4 regions of the Gracilibacillus sp. D59 genome follow, and region 3 is predicted to be linked to each of the others. Evidence: riboswitches for the same ligand, from Rfam matches in the RefSeq annotation. Region 3 holds a riboswitch; each other region holds the start of a gene.
What was found. A riboswitch is a leader RNA that binds a small molecule or an ion and turns the genes downstream of it on or off. The one in region 3 is predicted to bind cyclic di-GMP.
Positions count from the first base shown of each region.

Region 1 (5,398 bases), on a different contig from region 3:
GAGAAGTTTTTCACCATTCTTAATTAGATCTTGATATTGATTTTCTTTTCTAAAAAAATCGATCAATTCTCGATGAATAATTAAATAGACATAATTAAGAAAAGTTCTCCCTTTTCCAGGATCATACGTGTCAATTGCACGGTTAAAGGCGATTAAGCCAATACTCGCCTCGTCATCATTCCATGTTGTAAACTTTTTACATACTTTTCCTACCACACTCAATATATATGGTTGATAATATTGAATCAGCTGTTCTCGAACTAATTCATTCCCTTTTTGTATCTCCGTGATGGAATGCTCGATGTCTTCTTGCTTCATCCTGCCCCTCTCCCTTATCCACTATTTCATGAGCACCAAAAAAGAAAGCTTTATCCTCAAAGATATTAATAGATGTCAAAGGATAAAGCATTTCTATATTTAATGTAAGCTATAAATAGTTAAGGGTAAAGATATTTTTGGAATTTTGTCGAAAAAAATCGATAATATCTTTATCTTTCCTTTCCTTTTTCTTTTTCTGATCTATCATTCTCGTCATCTTCTTCCGACTCTGCCTTAGAATCATCTTCAGGTTCATCATCATCTTCTTGCTCTTCTACTTCTTGTTCTTCTTTCTCTTCTTCTTTTTCTGCTTCTTCAGCTCTTTTTTGTGCCTCTTCTGCTTTTTTGTGTTTCTCTTCTAATTTCTTTTGTGCTTTTTCCGCTTTTTCTTCCGCTCTTTCAGCTTTTTCTTCTGCTTTCTCTTGTGCTTGTTCAGCTTTTTCCTCTGCCTTTTCTTCAGCTTTTTCTAATTTTCGTTGTTCTGCTTCGGCTTTTTTAATAGCTTGTTCCTGTACTTCTTCTGCTAATTTAGTTTCTTCTGCTTCTTCTGATTCATCATCTTCTTGTTCCTCAACGATATCTTCATTTTCCGGTTGATCTACGTCTTCTTCATCTTCATTTTTTGATTTTGCTCGAAGATAATTTTCTTCAGCACGCTTTTGATTCTCAAGTGCTTTAGCAATACCTGCTTTTGCTTGTTCTGGTAAATCATCGCGCTCTAATAAAGCTTGAAGTTTGATAGTACGTTGTTTGGCATTATCTCTTAATTCATCTTCTGCTTCATCTCGATCCTCCGTGCTTTCCTCTTTCTCTTCTTGATCGGAGTCTTCGTTTTCATCATCCGCTTCTTCTGAATCAGGTAATTCCACTTCTTCTACTTCGTCATCATCTTCATTTGCTTCTTCTTCTGATTCTTCCTGCTCTTCCTCTGCAGCTTCTAATTCACCTTCTAATCGATCTAAATATTCTTCATATTGTTCGATTAATTGTTCAGCTTCTTCAATATTACCTTCGTCAATTAAAGTTTCTATTTCATTCAAACGGTCACTCACAAACTCGTCTAATAATAGCGCTCTTTCGGTTTGGTCTTCTGTCAGTTCCAGCTCTGTTTCTTCAATTAATAGAGCAGTATCATATAATTCCTCATCTGGGGTAATCGTTTCCTCTACTTCATTTGCATATGCAGTATTTCCTACAACTAATACACTAATTGTTGCTGCCGATAACCATGTTTTTAGCTTCATATCAGCTATTCCCTCCATCTAAAATATTTGAATACTCTCATTGAATGCATTTATTTGCTTTTTATTTTCTTGATAATGCTGTTCAGGAGTCATGAAAGTAAAAATCACATTATGTTTCGAACCTTGATGAAAATATATATCCCCACGTATATTTTCATTTCTATTTGTTTGAACAGCTAAGTAATTCTCATCCTCTTCTATTAATTCCGCTTTTTTAGAAAAAGAAGATAGAACGTTCTTTTTTAATAGATCCACCGTTTGTTCTTTACTTACCGACGAAACAATTACCCTTGTTGTCCCGTTTGAAAAAACGATGTTCTGCTCTTGCTCAGCGGTGGCTTCTTCCTCAACTGACCAACCATCTACTCCACCGATTTGGAAAACATCATTTTCATACAGTACATCTTGCTTTTCTGCTTGTCCGGTATTCTCCCCAAGATCCGTGGCACTCTCCCCTTGACCACATGCCATTAAAAAGAACAAACAGGATACTATCAACACTTGTTTCAACGCTTCACCCCCATTCACTATCATTATCTCTTGGTAGCTGGCTGGCTTTGTGACCCTTCACATTAGCCCCTATAGCTTTGCGTCACTGTTTTTTAACAGTTTTGCCTTTCTCCTTTTTCAACTATCTATACGAAAGACTTGTATTGAAAAAGGGGGGAGAACAAAATTTTTTCTATAAAAAATTAAAATATAAAAAGTTAAAAAAAATAAATATGATGAACGTTCTAGTATTAGTAAACAGTTTTATATGACCTTAAAGAAGAAACTATTTTAAAAGAAACAAGTGACCCCTGACTTCTTTTGATAAAATCCACATTTACCTTAGTGTAGCTTGCTCTTACAAGTAGGTTAACTTGTACATATAATGACATGTAACAGAAAGGAGGAAAAACGTTGGCAAAACAAGCAAAACCAATGACGGCAGGTATGGCCAAGCAATTACTGGAGGATAATAAAGTTTATTTAACCCCTGAAGGAAAGAAAATATTGAGAAGTATCGTAAAAAAATAATCACAAAAAAAAGTGCGCATACTCGCTTTATTGCGCACTTTTAATTATATAAGCCGGGGTAAATAAAATTTTTGCCATTAAAAAGTTTTCCCTTTCCTACCCGCACATTAAAATTTCTTTATTTTAAGATATTTGATATAATAATCATATGTCTTTTTTACTATTTTTATTAGTAGGTGATTATATTGAATTATGGTTCTGATTTTATGAATGATTTATTTCAAAATGATACGTCTATTGCACCAATGTCTGAGACGTATTATGTAAAGGAGAATTTCTTCGGTGGCAGTTCTTTCGTTGACATTAATGGTAATCCTATTTTGGAAACGATGCCTAATGCTGCCGGTGGTGAAACATTCCATTTTGCAAATGGAGAAACAGCACATGTAAGAGAGAATGTTGAAGGTGGCACTACTTTTGACTTTACTGGGATTGACAATGACATTACAAGCCGTTCTTCGATTTTCGGACAAGAAAATTACTACCAAAATGGAGAGCATATAGGTACATTACAACCTAATTTCACTGGAGATGGGGTTGATTTTGTTGCTCCAAGTGGTGGTACTATGTTTAGCACTTCCGAAAACAGTGTGATAGGTGAATCTCAGGTTCATATAGATTCCTCTTTTGTTGATAGCGAAAGTTATACAAGTGGATTTGACTTACAAAACCATTTCAGTGAAATTGAAGCTGTATCATCACAAATCTCTAGTGCTGATTTAGGGACTGCGATGGACGGATCAGACGCACTTGACGTACTGGAGTTCTTATAAGATGGCAGTTTCAAAACTAGAAAACTATTTCAAAGACCCAGCAAAAGAATATGACTTGATTGTAAGTGATTTAAAGTCACGTTTGTCCCAACCCTGCTGGGAGGAAGTAATTGCATATGTCGACCACGTTACAGAAAATGCAATGAATCGTGTATGGGACCAGCTTCGCCATCGATACGAATCCTTAAGTAGATTGGAAGACTCTTTTCCAGACAAACCAACAACAGAAGATCAACAGCGATACATTCGTAACTTTTTTGATTATACCGATCCAGGGAAAGTATCAAAGGATTTGCAAACAGCATTAAGCTTTGATGAACTGGAATCAGACTACATACAATTTATACGAGCAATGTCTGAGGGTGAATATGGAGAAATTTTTCTACGCTATCAATACCCTTCTCCTTTTTTCAATGGGTTGCAACAAGGAATATTACTTCATATTAATAACCTGACAAATGCTTTAAAGAAATATACAGATAAAATTGGTCAGCATGCAATCGTTATGGATCGTGTTAAAAGTGATCAGCAGGGAAAATCCATTATTAAAGGTGGTGCTTCACTACTTGGATTGTTAGTTGGCATCCCTTTTGCTGGGGCTGGTGTTGGTGCTTTAATGGGAGACGATAGTGAAACTCAAATCCATCAATCAATGGATAAGGTAATTCAAGGTTGGAATCATTATATTGATAGATTTAATTCCTTTTTACAAGAGCTTGAGCTTCATTACAAACTGGCAATGATGGCTCTTTATGGTGGTACCATCATACGGGTAAATGATCAATTTGCTACACAACGATTGACCTTTAGTGGACTAGCTCTATTAACACCGACATATCAACTAACCATTACAGAGCAGGAAATAGAAGAATTAACCGTCTGGACGAAAAAAACAACCAACGGGATTCAACATTTATTAAAATATAGACAGTGGCAGGAAGCTATTCAAGTGTCACAAAAACTTTTTCAATATGTAAAAAATAACCCGGTTAGTACCAGAGTTGAAGTCAAGGATGGGCAATCTGCCATCTACCTCGCACATATGTACTATTACATTAGTTATCAAGAAGCTTTATTGGAAGAATACAAGAATGGTCATTTTGATAGTTTTTATAACACGACGAAACAATTATTTCAGGAATTATATCTGTATATACTTGACAGCGATGTGAAGCAATTGGGATTTCATTCAATGAGTGAACTTTATATTCGTTTTATTAAAGAAGCAGTTCGGCGGAAAAAAGTGAAAGATGGTCACTTACTTTTTGATTATTTTATCCGTGTCGATCAACGTGTAGGGACGTATGGTATCTATTATGGTGAACAGCCAGCATCTAAGGAAGCTTTTTTTGATGAACATAAAGCAATAGCTTTGATTGGATCTTTCCTTGAAGATGTTTTTGACCTATCATACGAAACTGATAGTGAGGAAGACGAGGAAGAAGATATTTCATTAAATCGGAAACAACTAAAAGCATTAATCAAAATAGATAATAGTTTACAAAAAGATGAATTATCTGCTTACCTTAGAAAACTGTATTGGAAAAGTATTTTATGGCCGTGGAATAGAAGCTCTTTCCAATGGGTAGGTACTCACAAAAAGAAACTTGTTGCTGGTATTCTTAGCACTGGATTGATCACAGGTGGCTATTTTGCTGGACCTGATCTCTATCAATATGGTCAAGAACAGATACAGAATTGGAGTTGGCTAAACGGTCCTCAAAAGACTGAATCAAACGAAACAAATACTGTACCTGTTACTACTTATGAAATTACGACAGAGTATGCTAATGTGAGGTCTAAACCATCGTTAGACAGTGAGATTGCATTTGTGGTTAGTACCGGAGATTCGTTAGTTTATCAAAATAATAAAAAGGTAGGTGAAGAAGGTCGGGTTTGGTTTCAGGTTGAGAATGAGCAAGGAGGTCGTGGATGGATTAGTAGTAAGATTGTGGTGAAGGTGTGGGAATAGAATCTTGCATATCAGGAAAAAGAGCTAGAATTTTTAAACTTCTAGCCCTTTTCTTGACAACCCCACTACCG
Region 1 covers NZ_JBQQCK010000006.1:230,149-235,546, forward strand. The annotation lists gene sigI (RNA polymerase sigma-I factor) at 1-318, opposite strand, end outside; gene ACTWP4_RS12610 (DUF5667 domain-containing protein) at 489-1,562, opposite strand; gene ACTWP4_RS12615 (hypothetical protein) at 1,581-2,072, opposite strand; cyclic di-GMP riboswitch class I at 2,102-2,188, opposite strand; gene ACTWP4_RS12620 (hypothetical protein) at 2,768-3,355, shown strand; gene ACTWP4_RS12625 (SH3 domain-containing protein) at 3,357-5,327, shown strand.
Region 1: linked by a shared signal. The riboswitch ahead of ACTWP4_RS12615 (hypothetical protein) and the one ahead of ACTWP4_RS02785 (LuxR C-terminal-related transcriptional regulator) in region 3 are both predicted to bind cyclic di-GMP.

Region 2 (5,398 bases), on a different contig from region 3:
GGTCAAAAATTATAGATGGATTTCAATTACAACCGGAAGAAATCGAGCAGGTAACTGAAAGAGTGTTTAAAATTAAAGCGAATTCCCAACAGTATGCTTTGAAAAAGTCAAGACTAAATCCTGATGATCTAGGAAGATGGCAAGCGATTCAACAATTTATACAACAAAAACAGATACTTGGCTTTGTTCCCATTCATTATGCCAAAAATAAACAACCATTTGTACAGGATCAAAAACATATCTATTACCTGATGCCATGGGTGGAAAAAGAGTACATGGATCAACCAGTTGATGAGTATGCAACTACTATGCATGCAATCGGTCGTCTTCACGCTGCCACTATGGATTATCATCAGATTGCACCACTGAAACAAAATAAGACTACTATCGCGCAACAATTTCAGCAAGAGTTAGCTACCTATCGGGATCAAATGTTGAAGTACGTTCGATATTTTGAAGCAAAGCGTTTTATGTCCCCATATGAGTTACAAGTTTGCATGTATTACCGGGATATAGAACAAACATTCAATCAACTGGAAAGGTGGCAAGAAATTTATTTGGATGTAATGGAAGAAACCGAGAAGATGAAATATTCATTATGCCACGGAAATATACAACCTTCCCATTATGTCAATACACAAACCAACACGTATTTTTTGAATTGGGAAGATGCTTTTATGACTTCTCCAACATATGATTTAGTGAAATATTATCAATATTTATTTCAATTCCATGACTGTGATATGGGGAAAATAACTGATTCGTTTTCTATCTATTGTCGTTATATTGATTTATCGGATTATGAAAAATCTTTATTAGTTTTACAATTGCTTTCACCATCTAATTGGATTCAAGAGGTACTAACAAGTATGCAGGCATCCAGAAATAAAAATAATGTAACATGCTCTATTAGAATTGAACGGGAATATCGTAAGTTATTATTTGCATTTCAGTTACAGGAATTTATTTATGAAACATTAAAATCAGAGCAATTTGAAGAAACTTACTAGATCCATTCTAATTGAAAAGCAATCAGGATACCAATCAAAATTCCTAACAATAAAACATCGAACGTTGTTGGTATAAATAAAGTTCGTATCCCCTGAAAAATCACGATTGGAGGAGTGCACCGTTCACAAATTAATATCCATTCTCGAGCCCAAGGTGGTAGACGATAGCGATAATAACGAGCCAAAAAATCACCTCATTCACGATAAAATAAAGAAATGTATATTGTAGCTTATGCAGCGAAAATCGAAGCGTACACCTATTTGCAAATTTAAAAGAATTTTTTTCAATAAAAAGATTAACTATGTATGTGACGTTTGTAATTTCATAATAAATACCTAGTCCCATTTTCTTAAAACAAAGTTGTCATGCAGGAATATTATAGATGAATGTCGAATATATACATGATAATAGGTAATATGGAGTTAATGAAATGTGTCGGTGTTCTTTGATGGGGGTGATAATATATCATATCTTAATAGTGAAGGGTTTATGATTCATTACAAATGGCTTCATTCAAATGAATCAAACAAGAAAAATGTACTTGTTTTGCTTCATGGATTAGGATTGCATCTTAATTCATGGGGGCCTATTTTACCATTGTTAGAAAGGGATTATGATATTCTTCTGTTGGATTTACCAGGACATGGGCTTAGTGATTATTCTGGTGAGAAGCCAATACTAGACCGTATGTGCCGTGATCTAAGGCATTTAAAAACTTACCTCCAAATTAATGAATTTCATCTAATTGGACAAGGTTTAGGTGGTTTTGTTGCCATTCAATATGCCCATCAGTATCGAGAAGAAATTCTTTCATTAACATTAATCGCAGTTCCCATTAACTATCCTAAGAAATTGGGAGAGAAGCAAGTTACCAATCGAAAAAAAATTAGTAATCATTCTAAGAGCCTAGAGGTGTTGGGAGAAGAATTAATTCCACAGATTTGTTATAATACCACGGAAGAAAATAAAAGTATATTAAGAGAAGGATATCGTAAAGTTAACAAAGAAGTCTATTTTGAATTGTTTAATACAAGTCATATTGAAATGGCACGGAAGCAATTGCAAGCGATGAATAAGCCGTTATTGCTTTTAGTTGGTTCAGAAGACCCTGTTTACCCTCCAGAACTATTTAGTGCGACATTAAACGCTGTGCCTTCTGCAAGGTTTTTAACCGTACCTGATGCATCTTTTGTCGTTCAATTGGATCAACCATCTATCGTGGCGAAATGGATACATCAGTTTATTCAACAGAAAAGTATTAAAAATAAGGTTAAATACAAATATCTATCTGAGTTAAAATTTGAAATGGAGAGAGAATTAGAAGCACAAATTGAACGACTGGATAAGCGTGTAAATCACATTTCCGTTCTTATGTTACACCGTTTTGAAGTTATTATAAATGGTCTGGCTATTGTTCAAGGTTGGGGTAAAAGAAAAGCAAAAGTAATTTTTACTTATTTAATTTTACAGAAATCGGTTACAAGAGATGAGCTTTGCGATGCTTTTTGGCCTAATTTATCTTTAACTAAAGCTAAAAATCAATTGAGGGTCTCTTTACATCATTTAAAGAAAATACTTGAGCCTGCTCAGATAAGTCAAGATGAACCAATAGTTGTTACAGAAAGAGAGCATGTAGTAATCAGTGGTACTATTAATACTGATTATTTAGTATATCGGCAAAAACTTGAGAATGGTTTAAAATTGTCAAAGGGAATCGAAAAAGTTGAGATATATGAGGAATGTCTAAAAATTGCTTCAGATAATTTTTTCCCTGGTCTTTATGAAGATTATTTTCAACAAATTTATCATCAACTAGAACGAATTTGGGCCGGAATGGCAGAGTTTCTTGTAGACTGGTATCAGAACATAGGTGAAAAGCAAAAAGAATTACAATACAGAGAACTTTTGGAACACTTCGGTTTTAAATCCAGTTTTGATACCTAAAATGTAATTGTAATGGAAGTGTAATGATAGGAATGGTATGATAACAAGGTAACCATAGATAAAATCATATCCTTATTTTTTGAAGTTATATGTTGTACAGAAATGATCAGAAAAAGGCAAACCTATTGAGAGGTAGGGACGCAAAGTTACAGATCCGTATAATAATACATAAGTTTTCGGATGGCTGAGCTGCCTGAAATACTGTAGTGTATTTTAGGAGGGGAATACGTTTATGCCAACAAAAATAAACGTTGATTATGAATGGATTTACTTGATGGCAAAAGCGAAAGAGAGTGGTTATACGATAGAAGAAGTGCGTGAATTCCTAAAAAAGAATGAATGTAAATCCAATGTGTAATACAACGAATAAAACCCTACCTAAAAGTGGGTTTTTTCTTTTTGTTTAAAACTATGAATGTATAGACGAGGATGTCTAACATCGAGAAACTAAACGAATTATCGAGAGATTTATTCCGCATCGATGGTTAACCACTTCCACGATATAATTAATGTGTTATTGTCTCAAATTGGGGTATAGTTTATTATAGCGCAAATTGTCCATAAAACCCTGTGATGGAAGTCTCACTTTATTAGACGAGGGAATTTAATTTTGATATACTGACAGCGATTGATATGATACATACAAATTGTAAAAAAGGTGAAAACTATCGTAGTTTATTATGGGTCTAAAACAGGAAGGGAAGGATTCGATGATAGGAAACAAACCTAAAATAGTTGTACTTGGTGCAGGCTATGCAGGAATGATGACAACTAAGCGATTAACTCAACAATTTTCACAAGAAGAAGTTGAGATTACATTAGTTAACAAACACAATTATCATTATCAAACAACATGGTTACATGAAGTTGCTGCAGGAACAATTGATGTCAATCGTTCTCGAATCATGATTTCAGATGTCATTAATACTCGTCGAGTAAATTTTGTGCATGATACGGTTATAAAAATCAATAAAGAAGACAAAACAGTCCAACTAGAAAACGGTGAAATAAGCTACGATTATTTAGTCATAGGTTTAGGTTTTGAAAAGGCCACATTTGGTATTCCTGGAATGGAAGAGCATGCTTTTTCCATTCAAAGTGTTGATACGAGTCGCATGATTCGAGATCACATTGAGTATCAGTTTGCTCGTTATCGTAATGAGACAAATCCAGACCCAAGTATGCTAACAATTGTCGTTGGTGGTGCAGGTTTCACCGGCATTGAATTTTTGGGTGAATTAGCAGAACGTATTCCGCTATTATGTAAAAAATATGATATTCCACGTCAAGATGTGAAAATTATTGATGTTGAAGCAATGTCAACGATTTTACCTGGATTTAATGAAGAATTATTAAGTTATGCGAAAGAATCTCTAGAATATCGCGGTATAGAATTTAAGCTCGGAACTATGATAAAAGAAGTGAAAGCTGATTCAGTTATCGTCGGTGAAGATGAAGAGGAAATTACAGCAGGTACTATTGTCTGGACTGGTGGTGTACAAGCTAATCGTATTGTTGGAGAATCTGGTTTTGAATTAACTAAGGGTAAAGTTAATGTGGATGCAACATTACGTGCTCCAGGCCATGACGAAGTGTTTATTTTAGGTGATTGTGCATGGGTTATGAATAACGAAACTGGCAAACCATACCCTCCGACTGCGCAAATTGCTATACAAGAAGCAGATGTTTGTGCACATAATATTAAGACCATGATTTACGGAGGTACATTACAGGAATTTAAATTTGATGATAAAGGAACGGTTGCATCTTTAGGCGGAAGTGATGCAATGGGTACTGTATTTGATGGCAATAAAATATATGGAATGCAGGCAAAAGTGATGAAAAATGTGATTGATGACCGTTATCTGTTCTTATTAGGTGGACCAACACTTGTACTGAAAAAGGGTAAATTTCGTCCATTTTAATAGAACTATAATAGAGGAGGAAGTCGAATGAAAAATACATTATTTTATACATTATTAACAGTAGTTGCAACCATTGCTTATGTTTTCGTTTCTAGAAAAATGGAAGATAAGCGAGACTTTCGCTAAAGGATGAGAGCAGATACAATGGGTGTCTGCTCTTTTTTATACTATTTATTTGTAGACAGATACAAATAATAGACCAAGTATTTGGAGGGAACAGAATGTTTTCGATCAATCAATTGGTTTTTAAAGATATTTTAACCGTGAGGAAATTAGACATTGAGTCAGGTAAAGTTTACTGTTTATTTGGAGAAAGCGGAAGCGGAAAATCAACATTATTAAAGATGTTTAACAGTATGCTTACTCCTGACCAAGGAAGCATTACATATAAAGATGAACCGATCACAGATTTAGACCCAGTTCAATTAAGAAGAGAAGTCGTAATGCTTGGGCAGGACCCTGTTGTTTTTGATGGGACGGTTCGTGATAACCTTTTAATAGGCCTGCACTTTGCAGAT
Region 2 covers NZ_JBQQCK010000012.1:11,355-16,752, forward strand. The annotation lists gene ACTWP4_RS17585 (phosphotransferase) at 1-1,010, shown strand, start outside; gene ACTWP4_RS17590 (hypothetical protein) at 1,007-1,195, opposite strand; gene ACTWP4_RS17595 (alpha/beta fold hydrolase) at 1,444-2,955, shown strand; cyclic di-GMP riboswitch class I at 3,061-3,152, shown strand; gene ACTWP4_RS17600 (anti-repressor SinI family protein) at 3,188-3,313, shown strand; gene ACTWP4_RS17605 (NAD(P)/FAD-dependent oxidoreductase) at 3,666-4,880, shown strand; gene ACTWP4_RS17610 (ABC transporter ATP-binding protein) at 5,102-5,398, shown strand, end outside.
Region 2: linked by a shared signal. The riboswitch ahead of ACTWP4_RS17600 (anti-repressor SinI family protein) and the one ahead of ACTWP4_RS02785 (LuxR C-terminal-related transcriptional regulator) in region 3 are both predicted to bind cyclic di-GMP.

Region 3 (5,398 bases):
GATTCGCTGTCGTTGATGACTTTCCTTCTGATGGTCCTGAAGATGTTACAAGCATCGTTTTTAATTCCCCATCTACAGAAGAAAATTGTAAATTCGTTCGAATCGTTTTATACTGCTCTGAAATTGGAGAGCGTGGGTTCATTTTCGTGATTAAGTGCCTTACATTCTTTAATTTAGACTGTTTTTTTCTTCTGGCCACTTACGCTCCCCCTCTCTGCTTTTTGATTGATGGAAACAGGCTGTCCTAATGACATCATATCTTTTTCCTCAATATGCGACACTACTCCAAGAATCGGCAATTCCAATTTGTCTTCTACATCTTGTTCGGTTTTAATCGTATTATCTAAGTATTCAAATAAGAATGCTAGTCCTACCCCGACCATTGCACCAATCACAATAGCGATTGCGATATTTAGCATAGGCTTCGGGTTGACAGGTTGTGGATTTGCTGGAACAACCGCTTCTGATAGAACATTTACATTATTTACATTCATTAGACCCGGTAATTCTTCTTGAAAGATTTCTACTGTTGTATTGGCAATGTCTGCCGCTACCGCCGGGTCATAGTCAGTTGCTGTCAGCGTTACAACTTGAGAATTTTGCGAGGTGTTTAACGATATTTTACCGCCTAACGCTCCTGCAGATATCGTTAAATTCATCTCTTCCACCACTTGATCTAGGATACGATTACTGGTGATAATATCATTATACGTATTGATAATCTCTACATTAGATCGAATCTGATTAAGGTCAACACTTTCAGATTCGCTTGTATCTTGATTGACAATAAATTGTGTACTAGATTGATAGGTCGGTGTTAAAATAAAAAAACTGATGACGGCACTGATACCGGCAGCACCAACAATTAATAATACTATAAGTAATAGACGTTTTTTCAGGACTTCGAAAATTTCTTTGAGTGATATCGTTTCTTCCATTATTTCGTAACCTCCGCATAAAAGTTCTTTAAGATGAATTTTCCCATGACATTGTATACGAACACATCATAAACGGAATTATAACATAAACCGTTTTTATTTGACATAACTATCTTGAGATTTTTAAGTGTTTTTATATGTCATAATTGTCATACACACAAATAAAAAGCCTATGCAACCCTCATACACAGGCTTTTCTTTCATTAAGATACATGGAACCATTGATTTTTTAATGCGGTGATCACTGCATTTGTTCGATCAGGTACTTCTAATTTTCTCAGGATCGAACTGATATGGTTTTTAACCGTTTTGTCAGTGATGTATAATTTCTGGCTGATACGATTGTTACTATATCCTTGAGTTAAGAGTTCCATCACTTCCCACTCACGATTTGTGAATACACCCACTGGTCGTCTTTCTTTACGGCTATGGATTTCACGGTAGTCTCCCAAAAGAATTTGCGTGAGGTCTTCATGGATATAATGATGCCCAGACATGATCTTTTGAATTGCATGAATAAGTTCTTCCTTTTCCATTCCATTGAAGAAATATCCATTAAGATCCATTTTAAATAACTCAGTAAGGTCTTGATGGTGAGTATCTTCTGTCCAGACAATTATCTTTTTGTTGTTTTTCGTATATGTGTTAATTAAGCTTATGGTATCAGTATCTGTGTCAATATCAATGATGAGCAGGTCGATAATATAATCTCGGAGTTTTTCTTTCTGCTTCGGCTCAACCGCAATGATATCATACGCTTTAAACTCGCTTGAAAGCACTCCTACTAATCCTTCTCGATATATAGAAGCTTCTTTCAGTATAGCTATACGCATTGATATTTCCTCCTGTTTCCTTTTTTGAAAATAAAAAGGCTATTTCTGAATAGTACAGAAATAGCCTAAATAACTTTTGCATATGTTTGAACAATTTAGGTAACCAGGCTGCCATAGGTAAATTGAACCCCTTAGACCCTAGGTTTTGCGACCTACTTTTTCAAGTAGTTTGCCTTTTTCTTACTATTCACTTCTGTTTTATATAATACCGTTTTCCTATATTTATTTCAATAAGTAGGAAGATATATTTGTCAAAATAAACCTTTTGGTTTATTTAGTGTAAATTAATTGGAAATTATACAGGTTTATATACTCATATTTTTTGTTCCTTTTTGTCGATATATGTTTCTTGTTGTTGATGCGAGAAAGTTATTTTGTTGTTTTTTGTGGATAATTATCTATTTTGACAATTCATAAGTGATATGACGCAGAGAGTAGTATGATATTCTTATGCTATTGACTAGTTATAATCGATATACCGAACAAATTACTGCGCGATTTCATACTAATACTCTTATATGAATTATACCAATAATGCTCTTTTAGTTTCAAAAAATAAATTGCGTAGCTTTTGACTACGCAATTTATTTAATCGTAATAATTATGCTTTTTTCTTTTTTTGATAGTAAACAACGCCACTACCTAAGACTAACAATATCAAACCTACTATCAGAAAATTGTAAATGGAAGTACTTGTGTCTGGCAAGTTACTTTCAGCTTCTTTTGACTTGTTTTGGCTATTATCAGAGGATTTATTGCCATTATTTCCATTACTGCTGTTGTTGGAGTTATCTCCGTTATTTCCTTTCCCATTGTTGTCAGAATTGCCTCCATTATTACCGTTTCCAGCATTGTCTGAGTTATCCCCATTGTTACTATTTCCATCATTGTCAGAATTGTCTCCGTTATTACCTCCTCCACCGTTATCACAATCTTCTTCACATGTAAGAGCAACGGTAGCTGTGTCTTGAATTTCATCATACCCTACAATTACGGTGTAATCGCCAGCTGTATCTCCATTAGCAGTCGTCGGAAAACCGATAGTTGATTGGAATTCACCATCTTCGACCGTTAACACATCCATATAATAAACAGCTTCATCAGGTGCAACAATTTTAATTAGTACTTCTTCTAACTCTGTCGCTGTTCCTGACACTTCAAGCTCTTGACTTGCCCTGATTTCATTCTTATCCATATCCAAAGATACAGCTGCAGCAAATACTGTCATTGGCATTTGAGCAATCAACAACGTCATGAAAAGTATCGAAATAATACGTAATTTCACTTTTTCTCCTCGCCTTCTAAATTCATCCCCTTATAAGAGAATCAATTATGCTAATGTTTCATTTTCACGTAATCATTAGGCTACTTAACAATATTAGAAAAGATCATTTTATCAATATTACCAACATATCGAAGTTCTGATGTAGTAGAACCACTAAAGACTACACAAATGGTCTTATTGCCTGTCAGTACTTTATCTAACGTGGCACTGGCTGTTTGATAAGTTCCCCAACCACTTCCTGTATTGGCTAGATCAACTGTCCCAATCAATTCACCATCTTTGTCATCTAATCGAATCTCCGCAACTACATCATCAGGTGCTTTTTGCGAGGGAGCATCATACACTATGTCGACATACTTTTTGCCTGCATCTCCAAAATTGACATCGTTGAACGTCAACCATGCACCATCAAATGTGTTCGCAACAACTGTTCCACCATTGTTTCCTTCTATTTTCAATGGGCCATTGTTGAATGAATTTACTTCGTCTGTCCAATTACTTCGATTCTCTAACTCTATTACTACATTATCTTCCGCTTCTTCCTGGTTGAAAAAGCTCGCATTATCAAAATTACCGATATATTTATAAGTAGAGTCAGTCGAACCTTTGAGTACGAAATACACATCTTGTACACCAGTTACGTTCTCATCCAAGGAGGCAGTAACTGTTTGATAGGTTCCCCAGCCCTCACCAGTTGGTGGTACTTCAACTGTGCCGACTAACTTCCCATCTACTGCATCTAAACGAATCTCTATCGTTGAATCAGATGCACTGTTTCCTGAGTTACTGGCATATTCCACAGCAACATGACTGACACCTTCACTACCAAAATTCATTTTTTCATAAGCCAACCATGCACCATCAAATGTATTTGCCACTTGCTCGCCACTTTTTCCATTCTCTGTTTTCATCGGGCTATCATTAGCGGGATTATTTTCAGTTGACCAATTATCATTGTCTTCTAATTCCAGTTTTTTATAGTCAGCACGAACATCCTCATATGCCAATGTAAAACGATCAAAATTACCAATGTACGGTTGACTACTGTTTGTGTCACCTTTCATAAGGACAAACAAATCTTGTTTACCTGTGACGACTTTATCTAAATAAGCCGTTTTCGTCGTATAGCTTCCCCAACCATTGCCAGTGGTATCTAATTCTAATGTGCCAACTAGCTCGCCCTTGGTGGAACCGAGACGGAATTCTAAGCTACTTCCAGCTGGAACTCTTGATGTCGGCGCATCATATTCCACCGTAATTTGGTTTGTACCCTCTATACCGAATTCTACATCCTGATAAGCAAGCCATGCGCCATCAAAAGTATTTGCTACTACAACACCACCGTTATTTGCTTCTGTTTTCAGTGGACCATCGTTAAAACTATTAACATCAGAAGACCAAGCCGTTCTTGCTTCGAATTCAATCTCTGATCCAAAGCTATCATTTCCTTGTTCTCCATCCTGATCCTCGTCTTCTGGAATTGGCAATGGATCAAGGTCGTTTCCTTCATCTCCATCTTCTTCCTCTCCATTATCAGGATTTTCGGGACTTGGTTTTACACCTGGTACAGGTTCTGACTTTTGTTCTAATGGTTTGGCAAGCCATAAAGAGTCGTAGATATTACCATTGAATTCATCTACTAGATAAACATTGATATCGTATTGTTCTTCATCGACGTTAAATAGTTGAGTGAAATCAAAATCGCCATTTTCTACAGGAACAGTATTCGTCATCCATGCTTCGTCGTTCTCAGTCATCAACTGGAATACAACGGTAGCAGATTCATCATAATCCCCTGTTAAAGTACCTTTCACATTTACTTCTAGATTACCTTTTTGAGCAATATTGACATTTAAATCATATACTTCCCAAAGCATATCAGCAGTAAAAGGATCCTTTGAAACTAGAACATCTCCATACGCCTGATCTTCACCTTCATTCGCTTTCACTCTCACTTGAACCTGACCTGCTTCGTATTCAACTGGTCCTACAGTTTGTGGATTGGAAGTAGCAATATGCCAATTCTCCCCACCATCAAGACTGTACTCATAGTCTAACGCCCGATCAAAACCTTCAACATTTGTCCAACCAAATGTATTCTCCTCATCGTCTACTTTTCCATCTGTAGGAGCATCTGGGACCTCCATTTTACCAACTGATTCTAAGCTGAAATCAAAAGCAATATCTGAACTTGTCGCATTTGTTTGATGAACCTCTGCAGTAATGACGTTTTTACCTTCTACTAAATACGACGGATCAATCGTATAGCTATTCTCGTCTCGTTCATCATTTACTGTGCCATTCGCATAAGTGTCGTAATGGACTTCCCCACTTGGCATGTT
Region 3 covers NZ_JBQQCK010000001.1:619,562-624,959, forward strand. The annotation lists gene ACTWP4_RS02775 (CpsD/CapB family tyrosine-protein kinase) at 1-199, opposite strand, end outside; gene ACTWP4_RS02780 (YveK family protein) at 174-938, opposite strand; gene ACTWP4_RS02785 (LuxR C-terminal-related transcriptional regulator) at 1,142-1,771, opposite strand; cyclic di-GMP riboswitch class I at 1,867-1,955, opposite strand; gene ACTWP4_RS02790 (LPXTG cell wall anchor domain-containing protein) at 2,373-3,056, opposite strand; gene ACTWP4_RS02795 (GH92 family glycosyl hydrolase) at 3,137-5,398, opposite strand, start outside.

Region 4 (5,398 bases), on a different contig from region 3:
GTATATGCCATGGTTCCGATGATAAAAAAACCGGTAACTGGTCAAATTTCTGGTATGGTTGGAGCATATGGCAATATCGGTGCTGTTATTTTCCTTACTATCTTTACAATGGTTAGCCCTACCATATTTTTTGTATTAATCGGTCTTACAGCTGTTGTATGTTTCTTATGTATGTTCTTCTTGGAAGAACCAGCTAAAGAAACAGCGGTTGCAAAAGCAAAAGAACCAAAAGCTAAAAATGCTGTTTCATTTTAGGTTCCACAAAGTTATCGCTGAAATATATAATCAAAGTTTCACCCCCGTTTCTTATCTTATAGAAACAGGGGTGAAACTTTATTGTCTACTCATCATAGATATTTTTTTCATCTCCCATTGATGATTAGCAAGACTTATCGGGGTACTGGTGCCCATTACCCCTTACTATGTATTGAAGTGGGATTCTTAAGGGAGATTGTTACCGTGATAATAAATTATTTTACGATTACATTTTCGCCAATTATTTCAGGTATTTGTAGTAATTCAAACACTTCTAAAATGTCATCTTTAACCTTTACTATCTTAACAACTTGTTCTTCCTCTTTTAACTGGTTCACCAATTGAATTAATAACCCCATACCAGAAGAGTCAACAAAGTGAACATCTTTAAAGTTTAGGCATATAATTGATTCACTTTGTAACTGAGGTATCAATTCATCATTTACTAACTCAGTCGATTCAATATCTAAATCTCCATGTAATAATACATTACAATTATCTTCTGTTTTTTCCAAATGATATTCTAACATGCACACGCCTCCTTCATTATACGAATATAATTTGTCCTTGATCATCTAATTTTGCTTTAATAAATCGCTCTTCCTTAAATAGCTGTCTTACAGTTTCTCCAATTCGTAAAATCGTTCCTTCATAAGCCTTCATCACGGTTATCGTTTGATCAGCTGAAGTAGAAATAATGGTTTTGGTTCCGCTAATTGCACCTGCTTCACCTACTATTACCCCAAATCTGCCAAATACTTCTCCACCTCTTAAAATACCATTTACTTTAAGAGCTCCACCTGCATGTATCTTGGAATTAATACATCCTTTACCGATAATATTTATATTACCACTTGAGTAAATTTTACTATTGATAGTATCTGATAACGTTATATAAGAGTTTGGTTCTACTTCAGATTCTGTTGACTTTGCTAGTTCATGCATTAAATTTTGTAATATATTTAATTGAGAAATAGTTATTGTTTCATTTGATAACGAAAGAAATTTAGTCTTTAAATCATAACCTATTTTCTTCCATTCTGGCTCTTCAATATATTGTTCAGCTTTTTCAACGATATCTACATATTTCCTTGCTGTAGTTTTATAATCCTTAAATTTCTTTTCCAATAATAAGATAATTAACGGTTGTAACCCTTTTATCTTAATTTCTTGTGATTTATACGCTTTTGAACTGGTCAATTGCTGGATAATGACAATCATTTTTCCTAATTGTTTTTCCAATATTGCAAGTAAATGGCCTAATTCAATAACTAAAAGATGATGTTTTCCTGCCGTAAGGTTAGAATTAATGACGTTTCCTTTTGCAATAATAGATTTTGAAGCTGTCAGAGTCGATTCACTAACAGATTGGTGGACATAAATATCTCCGCCTGCTTCTACAATCATTTGTTCCTCTATTTCTCCTAAAATCTCAACATCTCCACTAAAACGGATATTACCTGATGCAATGTTCACATTTCCGTCGTGAACTAATTTGGACATAATCATCGCTTTGACTGTCATGCCTCTTTTTTCAATTGCCGGTCTTCCCGATTCCGAAGCAATGATTTTATCATCGATTAAATCTACACCTTTTCCAGGTACAACTCTTAATTCTTTTGGTTTGTTTGCTGGGATTTCTGTATCTTCTACCGTGCGACCTGAAATTCCAGGAATAGGCGGGTGTAAAATTGCCATGATCGTTCCAACTTCGACATTAGGAATAATATTCGCTTCTTTAAAATTCACATTTCCTTGTTCATCTTCCACTAGCCCATTTTCTGCATTAATATCAACTTTTAATTCCAACTCACCATCTAACCCATGTTTAGGCTCTTTTCCTAATGCAACGACAAATTTACCTTGCTCTTGAGTTTTAATTGCATGCTCAATCGCTTTATCATTTAAACCAAAAGTGATATTTTGCCTTTCAAGTTCATTAATAATATCATCTCTGGTGAGTGTATTAATAATTTCCCTATGATGTTCTAATTCAATATTAATATGATCACTTGGCGGAAAATCTTTTAACCTTTGACTAATTTTTTCACCTGGAAACACCTCTATAATTGCTTCCAAACCATTCTTTAAAATAGATATCTTCCAAGACATTGATTTTTCCTTTACTGGTTCAAACTCAATATGGTAAGAATTTTCTTCACTTAAAAGGATCGTTTTTTTATTGATTAATTGCCCATTTTTATATAAGGATACATCTTCAGAAATGGAAGCGGTGGCATACTTTTGGTCTGTACTCTTAATATGAAGTTCATTATCGATAATCCATGCAGTACCTTCTTTTTTATTTTCCCAACTATGTACTTCATTAGGTTCCTTAGCTATCAGATCATCATCTTCTCGTAATATAGCATTATCAATCATTTCATCCATTGATAGAGGTTCAGTGGATAACTTTTCATTCGATGATTTGGATAGTTTAACAATAGCTTGTTTGCGACCTATTCCCATAAAGCCCTCTGTATCAAATTGAATTATTTCAATATTGACATCCTTTTTATTTAATTCCATTAACTTTAATCCACGAGATATGGCTTCTTCTACTGATTTTCCCTTAGAAACTAATTGGTTCATTGCTATCCCTCCTCACCAGAAATATTTTTAATAGTGAGTTGATCGTTATCAACTTTTATTTTCAATACGACCATTGTAATGTCATCTTTTTGCACAACACCATTTGTATACGTCTTAACTTCCTCTTGTATCGCCTCTTCAATTTCTTCTGCTTTATAATGCTGATATTGTTGTAAACTTGAAATCAACCGGTCAATTTTAAATAATTCTCCGTGTTCATTTTGAGCTTCAATAATTCCATCAGTATAAAAAAAGACAATATCTTCTTCATACAGTGTAATCATATCTTCTTGATAACTTGTTTCGGGTAGGCCACCTAACATAACGCCCCGAATTGCCGGCAATTTTTTTTCGTTAAGATTCCGATCTATTACAATAGGAAGATTATGTCCTGCACTCGCATATGTTAACGTCTTTTCCTTAGGGTCCCAATCGGCACATAGAAGTGTAACAAATGAACCTAATGTACGAAGATCGTTATACATTGCATCATTCATTACTTTCAATGTTTTACTAGGAGAACATTGATGTTCGGCACAACTTCGAAAAACGCCTCGTGTAAGGATCATTAACATTGCTGCTGGAATTCCTTTACCCATTACATCTCCAATCACAATTCGTATCTTGCCATTTGGCAAAGTATGAAAATCAAAATAATCACCACCAATTAATCGAGCTGGTATCGAAATACCGGTTATTTCACCTGCGTCTATTTCAGGTTTTTTACCGTTAAGTAATTTCATCTGAATATTACGCGCCTGTTTTATTTCTCTCGCTAGAGTATTATCCATTTGCTCATTATATTGGTAATTTGTTTGCAAATGTTTGCCGAACAAGTTGTTCACCTCCTCATATTGCTTTTAATATTTAAAAACTCTTAGAGTATTGATATTACTCTATCGAATTAGGATATTGGCTGAAGATATAAAAAAATCCACCTGAAAAGGTGGATTTAAAATGACATACATTAAAAGGACTATATCATTTTGTATTCCTACCCTTCGGCAACCCGGCTATCGTAGTCGTATGACCTTAGATCCTTGGGCTTTGCGTCCTTATTTTTCAATAAGTTTGCCATTATCGTTAGTAGTAAAAAAGTCATGATTCCATACCTATATTCTAAAAGAAAATTGTCTTGGCGTCAATAATTGACAATGTATTAATGATGACCGTTTACCAGTATTTTAGATCAACCCCCTAATACTTTTATATCACTTCTCTCTAAAATTTATCACGGTGCTAACAGTCTGTAAGACCAGCCACTTCAAGCTTCAAGTAACACAAGAATAAGTTTAGGGATAACAGACGCTAACACCCTGATAAGTTTCGCTAATGATCAGTGGAGGTCAAAATACCTACTGATCATAGTCTCACTTTATATTTAACAATTTTCCTTAATTGAGTACGCTTTTCAGTCTATCAATATATTACCACAATATTACTAGTTCATTTTCATTACTTTTCACCTGATTGTTCGTTATTAAACATTAAGCTAATGATTCTACATCATTTCAACAATAAAAGTTTTTTGGGAAGTATAAAGCCGAATTAATGAAAAGAATTTAGCGGAGGTTTAAAAGAAATTATTCTACGGTGTAGATAGGAAGCCAGCCATTATGATAAACTGGCTTTTTTATCAATTCGAGAAGCAAGTATATACGGAAGCAAATGTTAACTTCAGCAACTTGAGAGACTCACCGATAGTGAAAGCTATAGGTCTAGTAGCCTTTTCATCGACTAGCTTCGATCGTCTTGTGATCAATATCAATACTTTTTGTTCATCGTGCCCCTAGAAGAAAGACAACAACGATTCATCAGTGTTTCAAGGGCATAGTCTATCAGTCGCTATACGGGCAATCTACTTTTCTTATAGATTCAAACCAGGTTCCACAATCATTTGCCACCATACAATTAAACTAATAATAATAGCTATAAAAACGATTAAACTTTTTACAGCATACGGGAAACGGTTAGGAATAAATTTCAATGCCAAACTAAATACAAGGCCCGCCACCAACATAAATATTACAGCATATATTAGCATGCCTAAAAAATTATCGACAGGCAAACTCATTGATTCTTTAATTATGTCCACATTTACACCTCATTACAACAATAAACGTATTTCATATTTTCTTCACAAATACTATCATACAATATTTTGCCGATTATGAAAGTGTTTTTTCTCGATTTTTATTAATTCATGATAAAAATTGTTAATTTTTGTATATATTTTTTTACACTATGTTAATACCCTCTTTATAAAACTTCTTTATAATCGGCAATGACATACAAGCTAATCTATTAAAGGAGAATTTATTATGTATTCTGTCGAACTAAAACAAGTCGATAAAAGCTATGACAAAGAACAACTTGTTGTCAAAGATGTTAGTGTAACAATTGAACCAGGCGAATTTTTTGTACTTGTTGGACCTTCAGGATGCGGGAAAAGTACACTGTTACGAATGATTGCTGGATTAGAGGAAATAACCTCTGGGTCGATATTGATTGATGGCAATAGAGCAGACCACCTCCCGCCTAGTAAACGTGA
Region 4 covers NZ_JBQQCK010000006.1:22,026-27,423, forward strand. The annotation lists gene ACTWP4_RS11575 (nitrate/nitrite transporter) at 1-255, shown strand, start outside; gene ACTWP4_RS11580 (STAS domain-containing protein) at 471-785, opposite strand; gene ACTWP4_RS11585 (flagellar assembly protein A) at 802-2,847, opposite strand; gene ACTWP4_RS11590 (PP2C family protein-serine/threonine phosphatase) at 2,850-3,683, opposite strand; cyclic di-GMP riboswitch class I at 3,848-3,933, opposite strand; gene ACTWP4_RS11595 (hypothetical protein) at 4,715-4,942, opposite strand; gene ACTWP4_RS11600 (ABC transporter ATP-binding protein) at 5,169-5,398, shown strand, end outside.
Region 4: linked by a shared signal. The riboswitch ahead of ACTWP4_RS11590 (PP2C family protein-serine/threonine phosphatase) and the one ahead of ACTWP4_RS02785 (LuxR C-terminal-related transcriptional regulator) in region 3 are both predicted to bind cyclic di-GMP.